Regions from separate parts of the Kitasatospora sp. NPDC096128 genome, predicted to be linked through region 4. Evidence: riboswitches for the same ligand, from Rfam matches in the RefSeq annotation. Region 4 holds a riboswitch; each other region holds the start of a gene.
What was found. A riboswitch is a leader RNA that binds a small molecule or an ion and turns the genes downstream of it on or off. The one in region 4 is predicted to bind cyclic di-AMP.
Positions count from the first base shown of each region.

Region 1 (4,855 bases), on a different contig from region 4:
CGAAGCCACCGTCTCCCGCGTACTCAACGGCAAGGCGAACGTCTCCGCCGCGACCCGGCAGACCGTGCTGGCCGCGCTCGACGTGCTCGGCTACGAGCGGCCGACCCGGCTGCGCCAGCGCAGTGCGGGCCTGATCGGGCTGATCACACCGGAGTTGAGCAACCCGATCTTCCCCGCCCTGGCGCAGGTGATCGAGCAGGTGCTCAGCCGGCACGGGTACACCCCGGTGCTGTGCACCCAGACGCCCGGCGGGTCCACCGAGGACGAACTGGTCGAGATGCTGGTCGACCGGGGCGTGGCGGGCATCGTCTTCGTCTCCGGGCTGCACGCCGACTCCACGGCGGACCACGACCGCTACGCCCGGCTGTCCGGGCGCGGGGTGCCGTTCGTGCTGATCAACGGCTACAGCGAGAAGATCGACGCGCCGTTCATCTCGCCGGACGACCGGTCCGCGATGTGGATGGCCGTCCAGCACCTGGCCGAGCTCGGGCACGAGCGGATCGGTCTGGCGGTCGGGCAGCGGCGGTACGTGCCGGTGCTGCGCAAGATCGAGGGCTTCACCGCGGCGATGCGGGAGGTGCTCGGGCGCAGCCGGGAGGAGGCCGAGGAGTTCGTCCACCACACGCTGTTCAGCGTGGAGGGCGGGCACGCGGCGGCCGGCGCGCTGCTCGACAAGGGCTGCACGGCGATCGTCTGCGGCAGCGACATGATGGCGCTCGGGGCGATCCGGGCGGTGCGCCAGCGCGGGCTGTCGGTGCCGCACGACGTGTCGGTGGTCGGCTTCGACGACTCGCCGCTGATCGCCTTCACCGAGCCGCCGCTGACCACGATCCGCCAGCCGGTCGAGGCGATGGCGACGGCGGCGGTGGACGCGCTGCTGGAGGAGGTCGGCGGGAACTCCGCCCAGCGCGGGGAGTTCATGTTCCAGCCGGAGCTGGTGATGCGTGGCTCCACCGGGGCCTGCGTGCGCTGAGGCCGGGCGGACCGGGTCAACTGACGGGCTCCGGAGGGCGGTTGCTTTCCGGGGCCCGTCGGCGTGCGGTGGCCGCTCGGCTCCCGCGGTCGGCTCGGCCCGGCCGGTTCGGGCGGGTACGGGGGCGGCGGTCGGTCAGCCCTCCTGGGCGGCCGGGCGGTCGGTGGAGGCCCGGTGGCCGTCGGCCGCGTCGCCGGTCCGGGTCTCGGTGCGGCGGCCGCGGGCCAGGTAGTCGCGCACGACCAGTTCGACGGCGTCCTGCGGGTTCTTGGTGCCGGAGAGCAGCATCGCGTCGATCGCGAGGTTCGCGTCGAGGGTGACGGTGACCTGGGCCATGGTGACTCCTCCTCGGGTGCAGAGCAGCAGCATGCCCCGTGGGCCGGGGTTTGACCATGCGGAATCCGGGCGTTCGGCTTCCGGCGGCGCTACGGTCGCGCGGGTACGTCGCGCCGGTACGCCGGAGCCCCGGGAGGAGCGAGCGGGGCTCTTCCCGGGGCTTCGGCGTCAGTCGTTCGCGGTCGCTCAGACCCGGCCGGCGAAGTCCGGGGCCCAGTTGGCGACGGTCTGGAGGCGGACGCCCACGCTCGGGTTGGCGGCCTCGACGTACTGGCCGTTGCCGACGTAGATGCCGACGTGGTAGACGCCGGAGTCCTGGCCGTTGTTCGACCAGAACAGCAGATCGCCCGGCTGCAGGCTGTCCAGCGACACGTGGGTGCTGGCGGCGGCCTGGTCGGCGGCGACGCGCGGGATGTTGATGCCGGCGGCGCGCAGCGCGGCCTGGGTCAGGCCGGAGCAGTCCCAACCGCCGTTGCCGGTGCCGCCGTAGACGTACGCCTGGCCGACCTTCGACTCGGCGAAGGAGACCGCGGCGGCCATGCTGCCGGAGGCGGCCGGGGCCGGGGCCGGGGTCTGCGCCTGGGCGGCCGGCTTCGAGGCGGGCTTCTGGGCGGTCGGCTTGGCGTTCACGGCACCGCCGTTCGAGGCCTGGCCGGCCTTCTGCGAGCGGTTGAACCAGGTGAAGTCCGAGCCGGACTTGGTGGCGGACTGGTCGGCCTGGGCCGAGGTGTCGTCACCGAAGGTCAGCTGCTCGCCCGGGTAGATGGTGTCCGGGCCCTCGGTGAGGGTGCTGCGGTTGAGCTCGTAGAGCCGCTGCCAGCCGCCCTGGACGTTGTGCTTGTCGGCGATCGAGGACAGCCAGTCGCCGTCGACCACGGTGTAGCCGGCGGCCTGGGCCTGGGCCTGGCGCTTCTGGGCCCAGGTGTTGTCGGCGGAGCCGGCGGTGGTGGCGGAACCGTCGGAGGCCTGCGCCTGGTCCTGCGCGGGCGCGGCCGGCTTGGCGGGCTTCGCGGCCTGGGCGGGCTTGGCGGCGGGCTTGGCGGCCGTGGAGCCGGCCGAGGTGTCGACGGAGGCGGCGGCGCCGCCCTTGGTCAGCCCGGCCTGGACGGAGCAGACCGGCCAGGCGCCGGGGCCCTGCGAGGCGAGGACCTTCTCGGCGACGGCGATCTGCTGGTCCTTGGTGGCCTGGTTGGCCTGCGGGGCGTAGGCGGTGCCGCCGAAGGCGGCCCAGGTGCTGGAGGTGAACTGCAGGCCGCCGTAGAAGCCGTTGCCGGTGTTGATGCTCCAGTCGCCGCTGCTCTCGCACTGGGCGACCTTGTCCCAGGTGGAGACGGGGGCGGCGTTCGCGGTGCCGGCGGTCAGGCAGGGGATGGTGAGGCCGACGCCCGCGACGCCGAGGGCGGCGATCACGCGACGGGTGCGGCTGGACAGGCGGTTGCCGTTGGAAGGCAGCATGAAGACGCGGTCCTCTCCCACGCCTGCGAGGTGAGCTGTCGGATTCGGGCTGGAGTTGCCCGGCCGCGCTGTGGGCGCGGCTTCACCCCTAGCCCTGGACCGTTTCGGAAATCGGTCCGGGGCGGCTTACCTGTGGTTCCCCCGCTCCTGCCGTGATGCGTTTTCGCGCTTGCCAGGACATCCGACGGCAGGACTCGGCGTCGCGGATGAACTGGGTCCGTGTGGTCACGAACGGGGAGCACGTTAAGCAGACTTAAGTTCAAACTGCAAATACCTGTGATGCGCATCACGGTTTAGTGAGAAACTCCAAATGGCGCGTAATTCATGATCGAAAATGATCGTTTTCCGGCAATATCGCGGCAGATTCTCACAACTGGCTCCGCCTCAGGAAAGAGGTGACGGAGCGTTGGAGCACAAAAGGGGCGCGCCTGTGAGTCGGCGGAGCGGCAGTGATTCGAGCGCCCGGCAACGCGCCGACTCGTCATCGACAAATGGACCGTAAACGGACATTGCATGGCATTGCCCGCTTAGCTCGCGTTGGCCCCCGAGTGGGACGAATCAGAGCACGTCGAAACACGTCGAAACACGTCGAAAGGGCCCGGAACGAGGTCGTTCCGGGCCCTTCGCCGGTGCGGGTCCGCCGGCGGTGGCCGACGGGCGTCTGGGGCGGGCGTACAAGCGGCCTGCGCTAGCCCTCCACGGGCCCTTCGGCGGCCGCGTGGGCGCGGCGGGAGCCTTCCCCGGCCCCGCCGGTGGCGGCGGCCTCCGCCTCGGCCTCGGCGAGCTCCGCCGCCGTCGGCGTCGGCAGCGCGGCCAGGTAGGTGGAGGCGATCAGCTGGCCGACGGTCGGGTAGGCGCCGAGCGGCGCCGCCGACGGGCAGCCGGTCTCCTCGGCGGCCGTGGCGAGCAGCTCGGAGTCCGCCTCCGGGCCGATGACGAGCGGGGCCAGCGCCGGGCGCTCGGAGCCGGTCTCCTTGAGGTGGTTGACGGCCGCGGCGACCGAGCCGGGCACATCGAGTGCGGCGGCGACGACCGGGACGGCCAGCCGGGCGGCCAGCAGCACGCCGGTGATCCCGGCCGCGGCGGCCGCGTCCTCGCCGCCGACGGTGGTCAGGACCACGCCGTCCGCGGCGGTCGCGATGGCGAACAGCCGGGCCCGGTCGGCCCGGGCCAGCCCGGCCTCGGACAGCCGGACGTGGACGGCCTCGGCGAGCAGCGGGTGCGGGCCCAGTGCGTCGGTGACGGTCGCGCCGTACTCGGCGGCGAGGGCGTGAAGTCCGGTCAGGAAGTCGTGCGGGCCCGGGATCAGCGGCACCACGACGGGCGTCGGCAGTCCGGCCTCGGCGGCCGTCGCCAGCAGCTCCGCGACGGTGCGCTCCTCCTGGGTCCCGCCTTCGGTGCCGGCGGTCGGGAGGTAGCCGACCGCGGCCTGGACGCCGGTGTGCTCGCTGCGGACGACCGACAGCAGCTCCTCGACGACGGAACGGGACTCGGGCCCCGCGGTCGCGGGAACGGCGAGCACCAGGGCCGGCGAGCCGGTGCGGATCTCGGGGCGCTCGGGGCGGCGATGGCGCCCCCGCGCACGGGAGCCTGGAGTGCGGACGGGCAATGGCGCGCCCGGGATGGCTGCGGTGCTCATGCCGGAGATCGTAGGACATCTGCCCGTCAGGCCTGCAGTCGGCTGCCGTACGGGTTTCGGGTGGCCGTGGTGCGGAGGCCGTGTCCCCGCCGTGCCGGTCCGGGCCGATTGCCCACAATCCGGACATTCTTCGCCCAAGCCCCGGATGAACCCGCGCAGTTGCCCAGACGTGTCCCGGGGGGCGGTCCGTTGCATGAGGGGTGCGTGAGATGTCTCACAGGCGGAAGGCGGTCTGACGGAGCGTCACAGAGGTGCGACTCCCGGCATTCGAAGATCAACATTCAGCGGGGGGCCGCTCACGGCCGGTTATGGACGGGCCGTCGATTCAGTCGGCTATGTCCGTTTACGTACCGTCAGGAGAAGGGTCCGTGAAGAGTTCGCGGCGGTGGGTAAAAGGCCTTATGCACCTGCACTGTCCCGTGCTGATGCACGTGCACTGCGGCTATCATCGC
Region 1 is NZ_JBEOSP010000014.1:189,343-194,197, forward strand. It holds gene ABTY61_RS18095 (LacI family DNA-binding transcriptional regulator) at 1-973, shown strand, start outside; gene ABTY61_RS18100 (hypothetical protein) at 1,109-1,309, opposite strand; gene ABTY61_RS18105 (transglycosylase family protein) at 1,496-2,764, opposite strand; cyclic di-AMP (ydaO/yuaA leader) riboswitch at 2,772-2,942, opposite strand; gene ABTY61_RS18110 (sirohydrochlorin chelatase family protein) at 3,453-4,403, opposite strand.
Region 1: linked by a shared signal. The riboswitch ahead of ABTY61_RS18105 (transglycosylase family protein) and the one ahead of ABTY61_RS26345 (M23 family metallopeptidase) in region 4 are both predicted to bind cyclic di-AMP.

Region 2 (4,855 bases), on a different contig from region 4:
GCTGCCGCTGGAGCAGCAGCGGATCCGGCTGCTGGGCGGGCTGGCGATGCTGGCCCAGCGCACCCAGGCGGAGGTCACCTGTGTGTTCGACGGGCAGGACCTGGACGTCCCGGTCATCATGGCGCCGCCGCGCGGGGTGCGGGTACGGTTCAGTCGGACCGGCGAGACCGCGGACGAGTTGATCCGCCGTCTGGTCCGGGCCGAGCCGCAGGGCCGTCCGGTGGTGGTGGTCTCCACCGACCGGGAGGTCGCGGAGGGCGTGCGGAAGGCGGGTGCGCGCCCCGTGGCCTCGGTGCTGCTGCTGAACCGGCTGGCCAGGCCCTGAACCGGGGGCGAACGGCGTGACGGCAGGTCAATGCGGCTCCGGCGCGGGTGTGCGGATCCGGTGAAGTCAGTGGGAGAACCCGGAGTTCACGCCTTCGGGGGAGTGGCAAAACGGATAGATCTTCACTAGGGTCTGGCGTCAAACCTATTTTCCGGAATCTCACCTGATCGGGTGAGTCCGTTGGAAGAAGGAGCCGGTCCCTTGGCCTCCCACCGCCGTCCCAAGCAGCCGAGCCGCGCGCGGGTCTCCGTGCTCACCGCGGCTGCTGCGACCGCGGTCGCCCTCTCCGCCCAGGTCGCCGCGCACGCTGCCCCGCAGCCGAACAAGAGCGACGTCAAGGCGCAGATCGACCAGCTCCAGCAGGAACAGGAGCAGGCGGCCGAGAAGTACAACGGCGCCAAGGAGCGGGCCGACCAGCTCCGCAAGCAGGCCGACCAGCTGCAGGACCAGGTGGCCCGCAGCCAGGACCAGATGAGCCAGCTGCAGGTGGGCCTGGCCCAGGTCGCGGGCGAGCAGTACCGCACCGGCGGCATCGACCCGTCCGTCCAGCTGATGCTCTCCTCCGACCCGTCCGGCTACCTGGACAAGGCGTCGAGCGTCCAGCAGGCCAGCACCACCCAGACCGAGGCGCTCAAGGGCCTGCTCGACCAGCAGCGCCGGCTGGACCAGGAGAAGGCCGAGGCGGCCGCCGTGCTGGCCTCGCTGGACTCCACCACCAAGGACCTGAACCAGGCCAAGACGGACGTCAACACCAAGCTGAAGGCCGCCCAGGACCTGCTGAACTCGCTCAGCGCCGCCGACCGGGCGGCCCTGCGGGCCCAGCAGCAGCAGGACGACCGCGCCTCGCGCGGCGCCGACCGGGTCGACCTCGGCAATCTGCCGCCGGCCAGCGGCTACGCGGCCGTGGCCGTGGCCAAGGCGATGAGCAAGCAGGGCTCGCCGTACGTGTGGGGCGCCACCGGGTCCAGCACCTTCGACTGCTCGGGCCTGATGGTCTGGGCGTACGGCCAGGCCGGCGTCTCGCTGCCGCGCACCTCGCAGGAGCAGGGCCACATCGGGACCGCCGTGACGCTCTCCACCGCCCAGCCGGGCGACCTGGTGGTCTACGGCAACGACATGCACCACGTCGCGATGTACATCGGCAACGGCATGGTGGTCCACGCGCCGCACACCGGTGACGTGGTGAAGGTGATGAAGGCCGACGCGATGCCGATCAACACGATCCGCCGGATCTGACGGTCCGGCACCTCCCCGAGGGGCCGGTTCCGGCCCTGTGATCCGCGCCACCTCCGGTCGGGGGTGGCGCTTCGGGTTCGCCTCTTTCGCGGCCGGACGGTGAGAGTCGATCAGCTTTGCGTGCGGCGGCGATCACCATCAGTCATTTTCACAAAAGAACATGGGTAATCTTCCGTCTTTTTTCTGACAAGGATTTGAACGGATCACGGTTCAGTTACTAGGGTCGTGCTCCGAACCACCGCACTGTCGATCACCCAGCCTGGGTGGCGGCGGTGGTTACCGTCGAGTTCGCGAAACAGCGGGGCAGGTCGAAGCGACTGCCCGACAGGGGAGCCCAGTAGTCGGGGGTGCTGCGGAGCGGAGCCGGGGAACCACGTTCCTCCGGGGTGAATCGGCGCCAGGTCGGCCGTAGGTGAGGCCGGTGAGGCGTCGTAGGGCATGCTTCCGGCCCGAACCCGTCAGCTCACCCGGTAGGCGGCCGTAGGAAGAAGGAGTCCGCCTTCGTGGCGTCCCATCGTCGTCCCAAGCCCGCCAGCCGTGCCCGCGTCTCGATCATGACCGGCTTCGCCGCCGCGGCCGTCGCCCTGTCCGCGCAGTCCGGCGCGCACGCCGACCCGCAGCCGACCAAGGACCAGGTCAAGGAGCAGGTCGACCAGCTCAACGAGCAGGCCGAGCAGGCGACCGAGAAGTACAACGCCGCTCAGGAGAAGCAGCAGGAGCTGGAGAAGCAGGTCTCCGGCATGCAGGACCAGGTGGCCCGGCAGCAGGCGCAGGTGACCGACCTGCAGGGCGGCCTCGCCGAGATCGCGGGCGAGCAGTACCGCAACGGGGGCATATCCCCGACCGTCCAGCTGATGTTCTCCTCCACGCCGGACAACTTCCTGAACCAGGCCGGTGCGCTGAACCAGGCCGGCAGCACCCAGAAGAACCAGCTGAAGCAGCTCCAGGAGCAGCAGCGCAAGCTGGACCAGGACCGTACCGAGGCCCAGGGCAAGCTCGCCGAGCTGGAGTCCACGACCCAGCAGCTGAAGGCCTCCAAGGACGAGGTCCAGAACAAGCTGAAGGCCGCCCAGGACCTGCTCAACACGCTGACCGAGCAGGAGCGCCAGGCCATCAAGGCCGCCGAGGACAAGGCCGCCGCCGACGCCGCCGCGAAGGCCGCCGCCGCCAAGCCCGCCACCCCGGACCGCGCCTCCCGCGACAGCAGCCGCAGCGACCTCGGCTCGGGCTCCACCGCCGCACCGGTCAAGATCGCCCCGGGCAGCTCGCACGGCGCCGCCGCACTGGCCGCCGCCGCCACCAAGATCGGCAGCCCGTACGTCTGGGGCGCCACCGGCCCCGGCTCCTTCGACTGCTCCGGCCTGATGGTCTGGGCGTTCAACCAGGCGGGTGTGTCGCTGCCGCGCACCTCGCAGGAGCAGGCCGGCGCCGGCACCCGGATCGGCTCGGACATCTCCCAGGCCCAGCCCGGCGACATGCTGATCTTCTACGGCGACGCCCACCACGTCGGCATCTACGCGGGCAACGGCCAGGTGCTGCACGCTCCCAAGCCGGGTGCGTCGGTGCGCTACGAGGCCGTCTCCAACATGCCGCTGTCCTCCATCGTGCGGGTCTGATCCCCGCCCAGGTGTTCACTGGCCCGGTCCTCCGTCACGGAGGGCCGGGCCTGCGGCTTTTCCGGCTGATCGACCGAATGTCCGAATAGAGGTCAAATATTCGGGTCGGTAGGGGTTTGGACTCGCTTGCCCGGACTCGCTAACGTCTGCCACCGGACTCCCGCTCGACGGCCGCCCACCGGGGCGCGGCCGCGGGGCCGCGCCGCAGGACTGGAGCCGCTGCCGCCATGCCCGTGCACCGTCGTTCCCAACTGCTCGCCCGTGCGCTGGTACTGACCGCGGCCGCCACCACGGCCCTGGGCGTGGCGACCGCCGGCAGCGCCCAGGCCGCCCCCGGGGCTCCCGACACGCCCGACCGCAAGGACGTCAAGGCCCAGGTCGAGCAGCTGTACGACGAGGCCGAGCAGGCCTCGGAGAAGTACAACGCCGCGCAGGAGGCACAGAAGCGGCTGCTCGGCGAGACCACCGCCCTCCAGGGCGAGGTCGCCGCCGCCCAGGACCAGCTCAACCAGCTGCGCGCCGACCTCGCCACGGTGGCCGGGGCCGAGTACCGGGGCGGCGGGATGGCCCAGACCGCCCAGCTGATGCTCTCCACCGACCCCGAGGCCTACCTCAACCGCGCCCGGACCCTGGGCCAGGCCGCCGAACGCCAGCAGGAGACCCTGCACGAGCTGGTCACCCGTCAGCGCCGGCTCGACCAGCGCCGCACCGAGACCGCCGCCAAGCTCGCCGAACTGGACGAGGCCCGCCGCTCGCTCGCCGAGAACAAGCAGCAGATCCAGCAGCGCCTCGCCACGGCGCAGAAGCTGCTCAACAGCCTGGGCGCCGCCGAGCGGAACAGGATGGTCGCCCAGGACGCCCGGGAGGCCGAGCAGCGGGCCACCCGCGGCACCGACCGGCTGGACCTCGGCAACGCCCCGGCCGCCTCCGAGCGCGGGGCGGCCGCGCTGGCCGCCGCCGTGCGGATGGTCGGCTCGCCCTACGTCTACGGATCCACCGGACCCCGTGCCTTCGACTGCTCCGGTCTGATGTACTACAGCTGGCGGCAGGCCGGAGTGACCCTGCCGCGGACCTCGCAGGCCCAGGCGTACGCCGGGCAGCGGATCAGCCTCTCCGAAGCACGGCCGGGAGACCTGGTGATCTTCTACCGGGACATGCACCACGTCGGGATGTACGCTGGCGGCGGCGTGATGGTGCACGCCCCGTACCCCGGCGCCAAGGTCCGGTACGAGAGCGTCAACGCGATGCCGGTCTCCGGGGTGGTCCGGCTCTGAGCGCCACGCCCCCCGGGTCCGACGGCCCCCACCCGATAGACCCGGCCCGCTGCGCGCTGTCCCGGCGCGGTGCGCTGCTGCTGGCGGCGGGCGGGCTGGCCCAGCTCTCGCTGCCCCCGGCGGCCCCCGCGGCGGTGCCGGCCGGGCGGGCCGCCGACCGGCAGGCCGAGGTCGCCGGGCTGCTGGCGGCGCGGGCGCGCTCGCTGCCCGCCTGGTCGGGGCTCACCGGGGCCGAGGCGGCCTACCGCAACCTGGTGCTCTCCCCGCCCGCCGGGCCGGACCGGCAGGGCGCGTCCGCCGAACTGACGCTGCGGATCGCCGGGTACGACGAATACCCCGTGGTGTACCCGCGCCGGATCGAGCTGGTCCGGGATTCCGGCGGCTGGCGGGTGGAGCACGAGGAG
Region 2 is NZ_JBEOSP010000007.1:60,006-64,860, reverse strand. It holds gene ABTY61_RS10435 (NYN domain-containing protein) at 1-325, shown strand, start outside; gene ABTY61_RS10430 (C40 family peptidase) at 527-1,561, shown strand; cyclic di-AMP (ydaO/yuaA leader) riboswitch at 1,900-2,054, shown strand; gene ABTY61_RS10425 (NlpC/P60 family protein) at 2,065-3,177, shown strand; gene ABTY61_RS10420 (C40 family peptidase) at 3,405-4,451, shown strand; gene ABTY61_RS10415 (hypothetical protein) at 4,586-4,855, shown strand, end outside.
Region 2: linked by a shared signal. The riboswitch ahead of ABTY61_RS10425 (NlpC/P60 family protein) and the one ahead of ABTY61_RS26345 (M23 family metallopeptidase) in region 4 are both predicted to bind cyclic di-AMP.

Region 3 (4,855 bases), on a different contig from region 4:
AGCAGGCCGGCCGCGCGGGCGGCGGCGTTGTTGACGCCGCTGGCGATGCCCGCGTGCCGCACCTCGACGGCGGCCAGCACGGTCGCGGTCAGCGGCGCGACCAGCAGGGTCATCCCGGAGCCCATCACGGCGACCGCGGGCAGCACGTCCGCCCAGTAGGAGGAGCCGGGGCCGGTGCGCAGCATCAGCAGCACCCCGGCGGCGCACAGCAGCGGGCCGACGGTGAGCGGCAGGCGCGGGCCGATCCGCTTGCCGAGGCGCCCGGCGCGCGCGGACAGGGTCAGCATCAGCACCGTGATCGGCACCAGCGCGAAGCCGGAGACCAGCGGGGAGAAGCCCGAGACGATCTGCAGCTGCACCACCAGCAGGAAGAACACCCCGCTGAAGGCCGCGTAGACGCAGAGGGTGACCAGGTTCACGGCGGTGAACAGCCGGGAGGAGAACAGTCCGAGCGGCAGCATCGGGTCGGCCGCGCGCCGCTCGACGGCCACGAAGGCGGCGGCCAGCAGCAGGCCGATCGCGCCGGTGACCCAGACGGCGGGGGACAGCCCCTCCCCGGCGGCGGTGAGCGCGTAGGTGATCGAGCCGAGGGCGAGGGCGGCGAGCAGGGCGCCGGGCACGTCGAAGCGGCCGGTGGCGGACTCGTCCCGGCTCTCCGGGACGTAACGGGAGGTCACCGCGATCACGGCGGCGGCCAGCGGCAGGTTCAGCAGGAAGATCCAGCGCCAGCCGGGGCCGTCCACCAGCCAGCCGCCGAGGAAGGGGCCGACGGCCGCCGACACCCCGCCCAGGCCGGACCAGAGGCCGACCGCCGCGGAGCGGTCGTCCGGATGGAAGACCGCCTGGAGCATGGCGAGCGAGCCCGGGGTGAGCAGCGCCCCGCCGATGCCCTGGACGGCGCGGGCGGCGATCAGCACGTGGATGGTCGGGGCGGCGGCGCAGGCCGCGGAGGCGACGGCGAACCAGACCACGCCGATCAGGAAGACCCGGCGCCGCCCGTAGCGGTCGCCGAGGGCGCCGCCGAGCAGGATCAGGCCGGCCAGGGTGAGCAGATAGGCGTTCAGGGTCCATTGCAGGGAGGCGAGGGAGGCGCCGAGGTCGGCGCCGATCCGGGGCAGGGCGACGTTCACCACCGTGCCGTCGAGCATCGCCATGCTGGAGCCGAGCACCGTTGCGAGGAGTACCCAGCGACCCTGTGCGGTGCCGAGGCGCAGAGTGCCGGCTTGAGAGGTGGCCACGGGCCGAATCCTGCGCCCGCCGGGGCGTACGTGACAAGGGTCACCGGGTGGTGTGTCGGCCGGTGGCGGTGCGTGAGCGAATGGTCGCGCAGGGGTGGGGCGGTCGGCGCAGAGTCGCGGAGCAGTGGCTCCGGGTGAATGGATTGTGCACGCACGGTGCAGCGGATCATTCGGAGGGTGACCCTGGCGGCGGGGTTGGTTGCGGGTTCAAGAGATCGACATTGCTTCACCTGAACGGATGAGTTTTAGTTCAGCGACCGCCCGGCCAGCCCGGGCGGATCCACCGGGTGGAACGCCGAGTCCTGCCGCTGCCCGGTGGCTCGCACCGAACTCTGTACGGCAGGAGCGGGGGACCCACAGGTAAGTCGCCGGACCGGAGTTCGCGCCTTTTCAGGGCGCGGACGACCAGGACCGGCTTGGGGTGAAGCCGCGCATGCGGCCGGGCAACTCCAGCCCGAACCCGACAGCTCACCTCGCAGGCGTCGGAGAGGAAAATTCCATGCCTGCACAGGCTCGTCGTATCGCCCTGCCCCGTGCCGCCCGCATCGGCATCGCCACCGCCGTCACCGGCGTCTCGTTCGTCCTGCCGCTCGTGACCGCGATGAGCGCCCAGGCGGACACCGCCCCGGCGGCCGCCAGCGCCCCGGCCGCCCCGGCCGCCCCGGCCGCTTCGCAGGCCGCCGCTCCGGCCGCCGTCCAGGGGAGCTACCGCGTCGTCAGCGGTGACACGCTGTCGCAGATCGCCGACAGCAAGCACGTCGAGGGCGGCTGGCACGCGCTGTACGAGCAGAACCGCTCGGTGGTCGGTGCCGACCCGAATCTGATCTTCCCCGGTCAGCAGCTGGCCCTCGCGGGCCACGCCGCTGACGCCGCGAAGCCCGCGGCCCCGGCTGCCGCTCCGGCTCCGGCGAAGCCGGCCAAGCCCGCGGCTCCGGCCGCTCAGGTGCAGGTCCGGACCGAGGCCGCCAAGCCGGGCGCCCAGCTGCAGACCCAGGTCCAGACCGCCGCCCCGGCCCCGGCCGTCACCGCCGCCCCGGTCGCCGCCACCTCCGGCTACGTCGCCCCGGTCGCCAACCCGGTGCTGGGCGAGGCCTACGGCGTGGCCGGCTCGATGTGGGCCTCCGGCCACCACACCGGCCAGGACTTCGTCGCCTCGACCGGCACCCCGCTGCGCGCCGTCGCCAACGGCGTGGTGGTGAAGGCCGGTTACGACGGTGCCTACGGCAACGAGGTCGAGATCCGGCTTGCCGACGGCAAGTACGCCCAGTACGCGCACCTGTCCTCGATCGGCGTGAGCGTCGGTCAGAGTGTCACCGTCGGCCAGCAGCTCGGCCTCTCCGGTGCGACCGGCAACGTGACCGGCCCGCACCTGCACTTCGAGATCCGTACCGGTCCGGAGTACGGCTCGGACATCGACCCGGTCGCCTACCTGCGGGCGCACGGCGTCGCGCTCTGACCCACCGGGTCCTTCCGCGGGATCCTCTGAACCACCGCTGATGCGGGGCGAATCGACCGCCTGGGATGGTCATGTCGGGTGACCGCTCGACCGGGTGATCGCCGCACCAGTGGACTCGGGCGCGGGACACGCCCATGGCCGGCCCGGCCGTGCGAGACACCTCTCGCGCGGCCGGGCCGGCTGCTTCCGTTTCCGGCCCGGGGTGTCCGAGGTGTCAACCCCGGTGTCGGGCCTGCCTGTTGACGCTGCCTGTGGGCCTCCAGCGCTGTGCCGACCCTGGCGGGCGGCCAGTCAGTGCCGGTGGTCAGTCAGTTCCGGCGGGCCGGCAGGCCGTGTTCGGCGGCGGTGAGCAGGTCGTGCATCCGGTGGCCGAAGTCCTCGGTGTCGCAGGCGGGTTCGGGGAAGACCAGGCGGACGTCGCGGTGGCCGTGGGAGTGGTCCAGGCGCAGCACCAGGCCGTGGCGGTCCAGGGCGAGCGGGCGGACGTCCGGGTGGTGGGCGAGCAGGGCCGGGTCGAGCAGTCGGGTGAGCAGGTCGAGGGCGTCGGCGTGGTCGTCGGCCAGGTGGGTGAGCAGGGCTGCCTCGTGGCGGGCCAGCGGGTCGGGGGTGGCGAGCGCGAGGTCGGCGGCGGTGAGCGCGCCGGTGCTGTACGGGGTGGCGAGGACGGCGTGGGCGACGTCGACCCACAGGTGGACGCTGAGGCCGTCGTCGGCGAGGTGGGCCAGGTGCAGCCGACCGGCCAGGGTGAGCCGGGCGCGGACGCGGTCGCGGACCGCGACGGGGGAGACGTCGGTGACGTCGAGCACGACGGCCAGTCCGTCGGCGGCGCCGGCGGCCGCCGCGACGAGCGGGGCGTCCAGCGGGACGCGCAGGCGCAGCCGGGAGCCGTGGAGGGAGACCGGGGTGTCCAGCTCGTGGTGCTCGCCGAGGGCGCGGACGGTGAGCGAGGAGGTCGCGCTGAGCAGGCTGTGGACCCGGTCGGCGGTGGTGGGCTCGGGCACCTCGGCGTCGCGCATGGACGGACCTCCTTCGAGTTAGGTGAGCCTAACCTAATGTTTGCGGGGAGGCGTGGCAAGTGGGCGGCGGGTCGTGCCGGAGTGCGCCGAGAGCCCGGACGCGGGGTGGCGTCCGGGCTCTCCGGGTGCGGTGGCCGGGGGTCAGGCGATGACGGCCTGGGCGTCGATCTCCACCAGCATCGGCTCCTGGGGCAGTTCGACGAAGATGGTGGTGCGGCAGGGCTTCACCCCGCCGGGCTTGATGTTCTCCTCGATGAACTCGGCGTAGACCTCGTTCATCAGCGGGAAGTCGGCCCGCTTGGTGAGGTAGACGCGGAACATCACCACGTCCTCGACGGTGGCGCCGCCGGCCTCGACGATGGCCTTGACGTTCTCCAGGGTGCGGCGGGTCTGGGCCTTCACGTCGCCGTGGTGGACGTACTCGCCGGTCGCCGGGTCCTGCGGGCCCTGGCCGGAGACCTGGAGGATCGGTCCCTTGCGGACGCCCTGGGAGAACATCCAGGCGGGTGCGGGGGCGCCGTCGGTGCGGATCTCGGTCTTGTCGGAGGACATCGGGTTCGGGCTCCTTGTATTCGGTGACGGACCGTCAGTTGTGCTCGGGGCGGCCGCAGTCGGCCGAGACGGCGCGGGCGGTGGCGAGCAGCTGGGGGAGGAGTTCCAGTACCTGCTCGTACGGGAGGACGACGTCCGGGACGGAGATGGAGGCGGCGGCGACCACCCGGCCGCTGGCGTCCCGGATCGGGGCGGCGACGCAGTTGATGAAGGCCTCGTGCTCGGCGTGGTCCTGCGCCCAGCCCTGGGCTGCGACCTTCTCCAACTCGGCGAGCAGCGCCTCGGGCGTGGTGAGGGTGCGTTCGGTGTGCGGGGTGAAGTCGATCCCGGCCGCCACCCGGCGGCGCTCGGGCAGCGGGAGGTCGGCCAGCAGCACCTTGGAGACGGCCGCGCTGTGCAGGGCCGCGCGCAGGCCGATCCGGGAGTACATCCTGACCGGGTGGCGGGAGTCGAACTTGTCGATGTAGACCACCTCGCCGCCCTCGTAGGCCGCCAGGTGGACGGTCTGTCCGGTGGCGGCGTTCAGCTCGGCGAGGTGCGGGGCGGCGATCCGGCGCACCCCGCGCTGCTCCAGGGCGAGGCCGGAGAGGGCG
Region 3 is NZ_JBEOSP010000010.1:188,639-193,493, reverse strand. It holds gene ABTY61_RS14455 (MFS transporter) at 1-1,238, opposite strand, end outside; cyclic di-AMP (ydaO/yuaA leader) riboswitch at 1,552-1,735, shown strand; gene ABTY61_RS14450 (M23 family metallopeptidase) at 1,738-2,694, shown strand; gene ABTY61_RS14445 (DUF2470 domain-containing protein) at 3,003-3,710, opposite strand; gene ABTY61_RS14440 (RidA family protein) at 3,852-4,262, opposite strand; gene ABTY61_RS14435 (IclR family transcriptional regulator) at 4,297-4,855, opposite strand, start outside.
Region 3: linked by a shared signal. The riboswitch ahead of ABTY61_RS14450 (M23 family metallopeptidase) and the one ahead of ABTY61_RS26345 (M23 family metallopeptidase) in region 4 are both predicted to bind cyclic di-AMP.

Region 4 (4,855 bases):
CCTCCGGGGTGTGGTGGTACTCGCGGATCGCGAGCCGGGGGCCGGTGAGGCGTACGGGGACCATGGCCGCCGACCCTACCCGCGTCCGGCGACTACCGTTCGGAGCATGAACGACGAAGACCTGCGGCTCGCCCCGCGCACCAGGGCCGCCGACCTGCTCGCCTGGGCGGCCGGGCAGGACCGCGCGCCGGTGGCCGAAGCGCCGCTGCGCACGGTGCTGGCGCTGCTGGAGCTGGGCGAGGGCAGGATGCACGACGGCTGGCCCGAACTGACCTCCGACGCGGTGGAGCACCTGCTGTACGAGCGGCTCCACCTCTACGTCCAACCCGCACCGGAGGAGGACCCGTTCGCCTACGGCGAGGCCGTACGGCTGCTGGTCGACCACCAGCGGGCCGTGAAGCGGCTCAACGCCAAGCGCCAGGAGCGGCTGCACGCCGAGGCCGAGTGGCAGGGCGAGGTCGCGGTCGGGCTGCTGCGCCGCGCCGACCTGGTGACCTGGCCCCGGCTGTACGCGGTGCTGCTGCACGCCCACGGGGTGGACGTGGGCGACCCCGCGGCCGTCCGGGACTGGCTGGCCGGCTTCGCCGGGCTCGACGAGGAGGAGCGGCTGGCCGGGTACGGGGCGCTGGGGCCGACCGGCTGGCTGGACGAACCGGACGAGCAGGGCTGGGGGCCGGGCCGGGTGCTGTCCGTCGGCATGGCCACCGACGGCGCGCGACGGCTGCTGGAGCAGGGCCTGATGCGGCGCAGCTACCGCAACCTGGCCGAACTGAACGCGCTGGGGCGCCCGATGCCGGAGGAACTGACCGGGGGCTTCGAGGAGTTCGAGGCGGCGGCGGCCGAGGCGGCGCTCGACCTGCTCGGCGACTGGACGGTGCCCGGGCTGCCGCGGCTGCTGGTGGAGGAGTTCCCGGAGCTCGCGCCGGAGCCGGGGGCGGCCGAGATCGACGCCTACCTGGCGCAGCTGCCCGCGGAGGATTCGAAGGAGGAGCCGGAAGCCGCGGCGGAGGAGCCGGCGGAGTGAGCCGATGACGCGGAAGGGCCCCGGGCGACGCGCCCGGGGCCCTTCCGTACGCTCTTCGGCGGTCCTTACGGGTTGAGGCCGCGCTGCTGGAGCCAGGTCTCCGGGTCGACCGGGGCGCCGCCGCCGGGGCGGACCTCCAGGTGCAGGTGCGGGCCGGTGACGTTGCCGGTCGCGCCGACCTTGCCGATCTGCTGGCCGGAGGTGACGGTGCCGGAGCCCTTGATGATCGAGGAGAGGTGGCAGTACCAGATCTCGGTGCCGTCGGGGAGGGTCTCCACGATCCGGTAGCCGTACGAGCCGGACCAGCCGGCCGAGGTGATGGTGCCCTGGCCGACCGCGAAGACCGGGGTGCCGGTGTCGGCGGCGAAGTCCAGGCCGGTGTGCAGGTGGGCCCAGTAGCGGGCGCTCTGGCCGTAGTGGGCGGAGAGGTTGTAGTCCTTCACCGGCAGGGTGAGGGCGGCGGCCTTGGCCCGCTCGGCCTCCTCGGCGGCGCGCTTGGCCTCCGCCTCCTTGGCGGCGGCCTTGGCCTCGGCCTCCTGGGCGGCCTGCACCCGGGCGCCCTCCTCGGCGGCGGTGCGCTGGCTGTCGGCCTGCTGCTGGATGCGGGCGGCGAGCGCGAGGCCGGGGTCGGCGGCCAGGGCGACCGGCGCCTCGTCCGGGGTCTCGATGGCGGGCGCGGCGGCCGGGGTCGCGGAGGCGAAGCCGGTGGCACCCAGGGTGGCGGCGACGGCGGTGACGCCGAGCAGCGGGGAGGCTCCGCGGGTCTGACGCGGCATCCGGTGGCGGTTGGCCTCGGCCTCCGGGGCGAAGTCCTCCGGATCGAAGGGCTCCGGGCCGTCCGGGCCGGGGTGGTCGAGGAGCTGGGTACCGGCTGCGGGGCCGGCCGGGTGTGCCGGAGTGTGCGTCGACGCCACGGAGGCGCGCTCCTTTCCTTCCTTCGCGCCTACCGGGTTAGCTGACGGGTTCGGAGCAGGAAGGTCTCCTACGGCCGGGCCGGAGCCCCGCCGATTCACCCCAAGGAACGTGGTTCCCCGGCTCCCTGACCTGCCCGGAGGCCGGTCGGCGGGATTAGGCGACGGCGCACGGTGCCGTCTGGGTACGGCGTTGACGACCGCGCTGCGTTATCAAACGTTAATCCTAGGACGCTCTGATTCCAAGCCATCCGCCCGGGACGGCCGTGGAACAGGTGATCGGACGTCAACGAACGACCCCTCAATCACCCGGTTCATCTGAGTACTCCTACTCATGTGCGACCCGACCGCCCCACCGCATCCTGGCGCCATGAGCGCACCGATGCAGTCACGGACCACGGCCGCGTACTTCGCCCAGGCCGCCCTCTCCTTCGCCATCTCCGGCACCGCCCTCGCCGCCGGGATCGCCTACCTGCCCGTCGGCGGCTGGACCCGGGCCTTCCTGGGGATCGGCCTCCTCTACACCGTCACCTCCTCGTTCACGCTGGCCAAGGTGATCCGGGACCGGCAGGAGTCCTCGGACACCGTCGCCCGGGTCGACCAGGCCCGGCTGGAGAAGCTGCTCAGCGAGCACGACCCGTTCAGGGCCGAGGGGATCTGAACGGGGGGACTTGGGCGGGAGGACGCGGGCGGGAGGGCGCTGCCGCCGCTGTCGGCCGGTTCGACCGGGGCACTTGACGGCTAAGGCTATTAGCCTTAGCTTTATGGCTATCGGCAGCAACGACCGAGCCAGCGGAGGCCCACCATGAACGGCACCACCACCCCGAGCACCCAGTACCTCGACGTCCCCGGCGGCCGGCTCGCGTACGACGACACCCGGCAGGGCGACGGCACCCCCGTCATCCTGCTCCCCGGGATGCTCGACTCCCGCCGCGCCTACCGGCACCTGCACCCGCTGCTCACCGCCGCCGGCCACCGGGTGATCACCATGGACGTGCGCGGCTTCGGCGAGTCCTCGATCGTCTGGGACGACTACAGCCCCGCCGCCGTCGCCACCGACGTCCTGGCCCTGCTCGACCACCTCGGCATCGAACGGGCCGTCCTGGTCGGGCAGTCCTACACCGGGGCCACCGTGGTCAAGGTCGCCGGCGACGCACCCCAGCGGGTCGCCGGGATCGCCCTGATCGACGCCTTCGTCGAATACCGGGCCAACGCCCTCATGCAGGGCGTCATGGTCGTCATGGGCGCCGCCATGGTCCGGTGGCCCGGCGTCTGGGGCTACTACCTGCGCAAGATGGCCTACCCCGGCCCCCGCCCCGCCGACCTCGACGGCTACGTCGACGGGCTGGTCGCCGCCCTGCGCACCCCCGGCCGCCGGACCGCCACCCGCGGCCACGTCACCGGCGACTCCGCGCCCATCGGCTGGTGCGCGGCCGTCCGCTGCCCCGCCCTCGTCCTCATGGGCAGCAAGGACCCCGACTTCCCGAAGCCCGAAGCCGTCGCCGACCTCCAGGCCGAGAAGCTCGGCGCCCGCAAGGTGATGATCGAAGGGTCCGGGCACTACCCGATGGCCGACAACCCCGGCGCCGTCGCCGACACCCTGCTGCCCTTCCTCGCCGAACTCGCCTGACCCCTCGCCCCCACGGAGAACCCGAAGCCATGCCCCGCGTAGGACTGACCCCCGACCAGGTCGTCGACCACGCCCTCGCCCTCATCGACGACCAGGGCTCCGAAGCCCTCACCCTCGCCGCCGTCGCCACCCGGGCGGGCGTCGCCACCCCCTCGCTGTACAAGCACGTCAGCGGCGGCCTCGGCGAACTGCGGCGCCTGGTCGCCGTCCGGGTCACCGAAGAACTCGCCGACCGGCTCGCCGAAGCCGCCGTCGGCCGCAGCGGGGACGACGCCGTCAGCGCGGTCCTGCGCGCCTACCAGGCCTACGCCGCCGAACACCCCCACCGCTACGCCGCCCTCCCCCAGGCCCCCCAGCCCGACGACGACCTCACCCGCGCCGCCACCCGCCTCGTCGGCGTCATCGTCGCCGTCCTCCGCGGGTACGGGCTCGACGGCTCCGAAGCCATCCACGCCGCCCGCACCGTCCGCTCCCTCGCCCACGGCTTCGCCTCCCTCACCATCGGCGGCGCCTTCCAACTCGCCGAGGACCTCACCACCACCCACGACCGCCTCATCACCACCCTCACCACCGGCCTCCACACCTGGCCCGGAACCGCCGAGGCATAGGGCTGCACGAGAGGTCGGCCCCGTCGACTTCCGGCGCCGGAGGACACGCGGGGCCGGACCGGGCAGCGGCACCGGCACAACCGGGACGTGCTGGCGGGCACGAGAAGTCGGACGGGCCGACTTCGGGCGACCGGGAGCCGGATGGCTGTGGTGGTCGGCTGGGACTTCAGGGTCTTCCGGTGCGCGCAGTTCCCCGCGCCCCTTTCGGGGCACGCGGATCGGGGTGCGGGGCGTGGGTGGGGAGGCGGGCCGGGTGGCTTCCTGTGGACGGGGAGGGAGGTGGGGGCTGGGGGTGGAGGGGTTAGTGTGGCCCGGCTGACTGGTGGTCATGACAGGGGACCGCCCACGCCTTCGCGGAGGTCCCGGGTGCCCGCACTGATAGCAAGGGTGCGGCGGTGGTACGGCCGGCTGCTGGACGGGGACGTCCGGGCCGGGCGGGTGGCGCTGGGGGTGCTGCTCGGAGTGACGGTGCTGCTGGGGGTGCTGCCGATCCTGCTGCCGTACGGGTGGCCGCCGTCGGCGCTGGTGCTGCCGGTGGTGGGTGGCGGGATGGTGCTGCGGCGCGGGCAGTTGCGGGTGCTGGTGGGTGCGGCGCTGGCGGGCGGTCTGCTGGGGGCGGTGGTGCAGGACCCGCACGGGGTGCGGCTGGGGGTGACGGTGGTGCTGGCGGCGACGGGGGCGA
Region 4 is NZ_JBEOSP010000026.1:16,335-21,189, forward strand. It holds gene ABTY61_RS26335 (GNAT family N-acetyltransferase) at 1-64, opposite strand, end outside; gene ABTY61_RS26340 (hypothetical protein) at 107-1,024, shown strand; gene ABTY61_RS26345 (M23 family metallopeptidase) at 1,090-1,938, opposite strand; cyclic di-AMP (ydaO/yuaA leader) riboswitch at 1,951-2,109, opposite strand; gene ABTY61_RS26350 (YiaA/YiaB family inner membrane protein) at 2,306-2,596, shown strand; gene ABTY61_RS26355 (alpha/beta fold hydrolase) at 2,741-3,565, shown strand; gene ABTY61_RS26360 (TetR/AcrR family transcriptional regulator) at 3,595-4,173, shown strand; gene ABTY61_RS26365 (PP2C family protein-serine/threonine phosphatase) at 4,540-4,855, shown strand, end outside.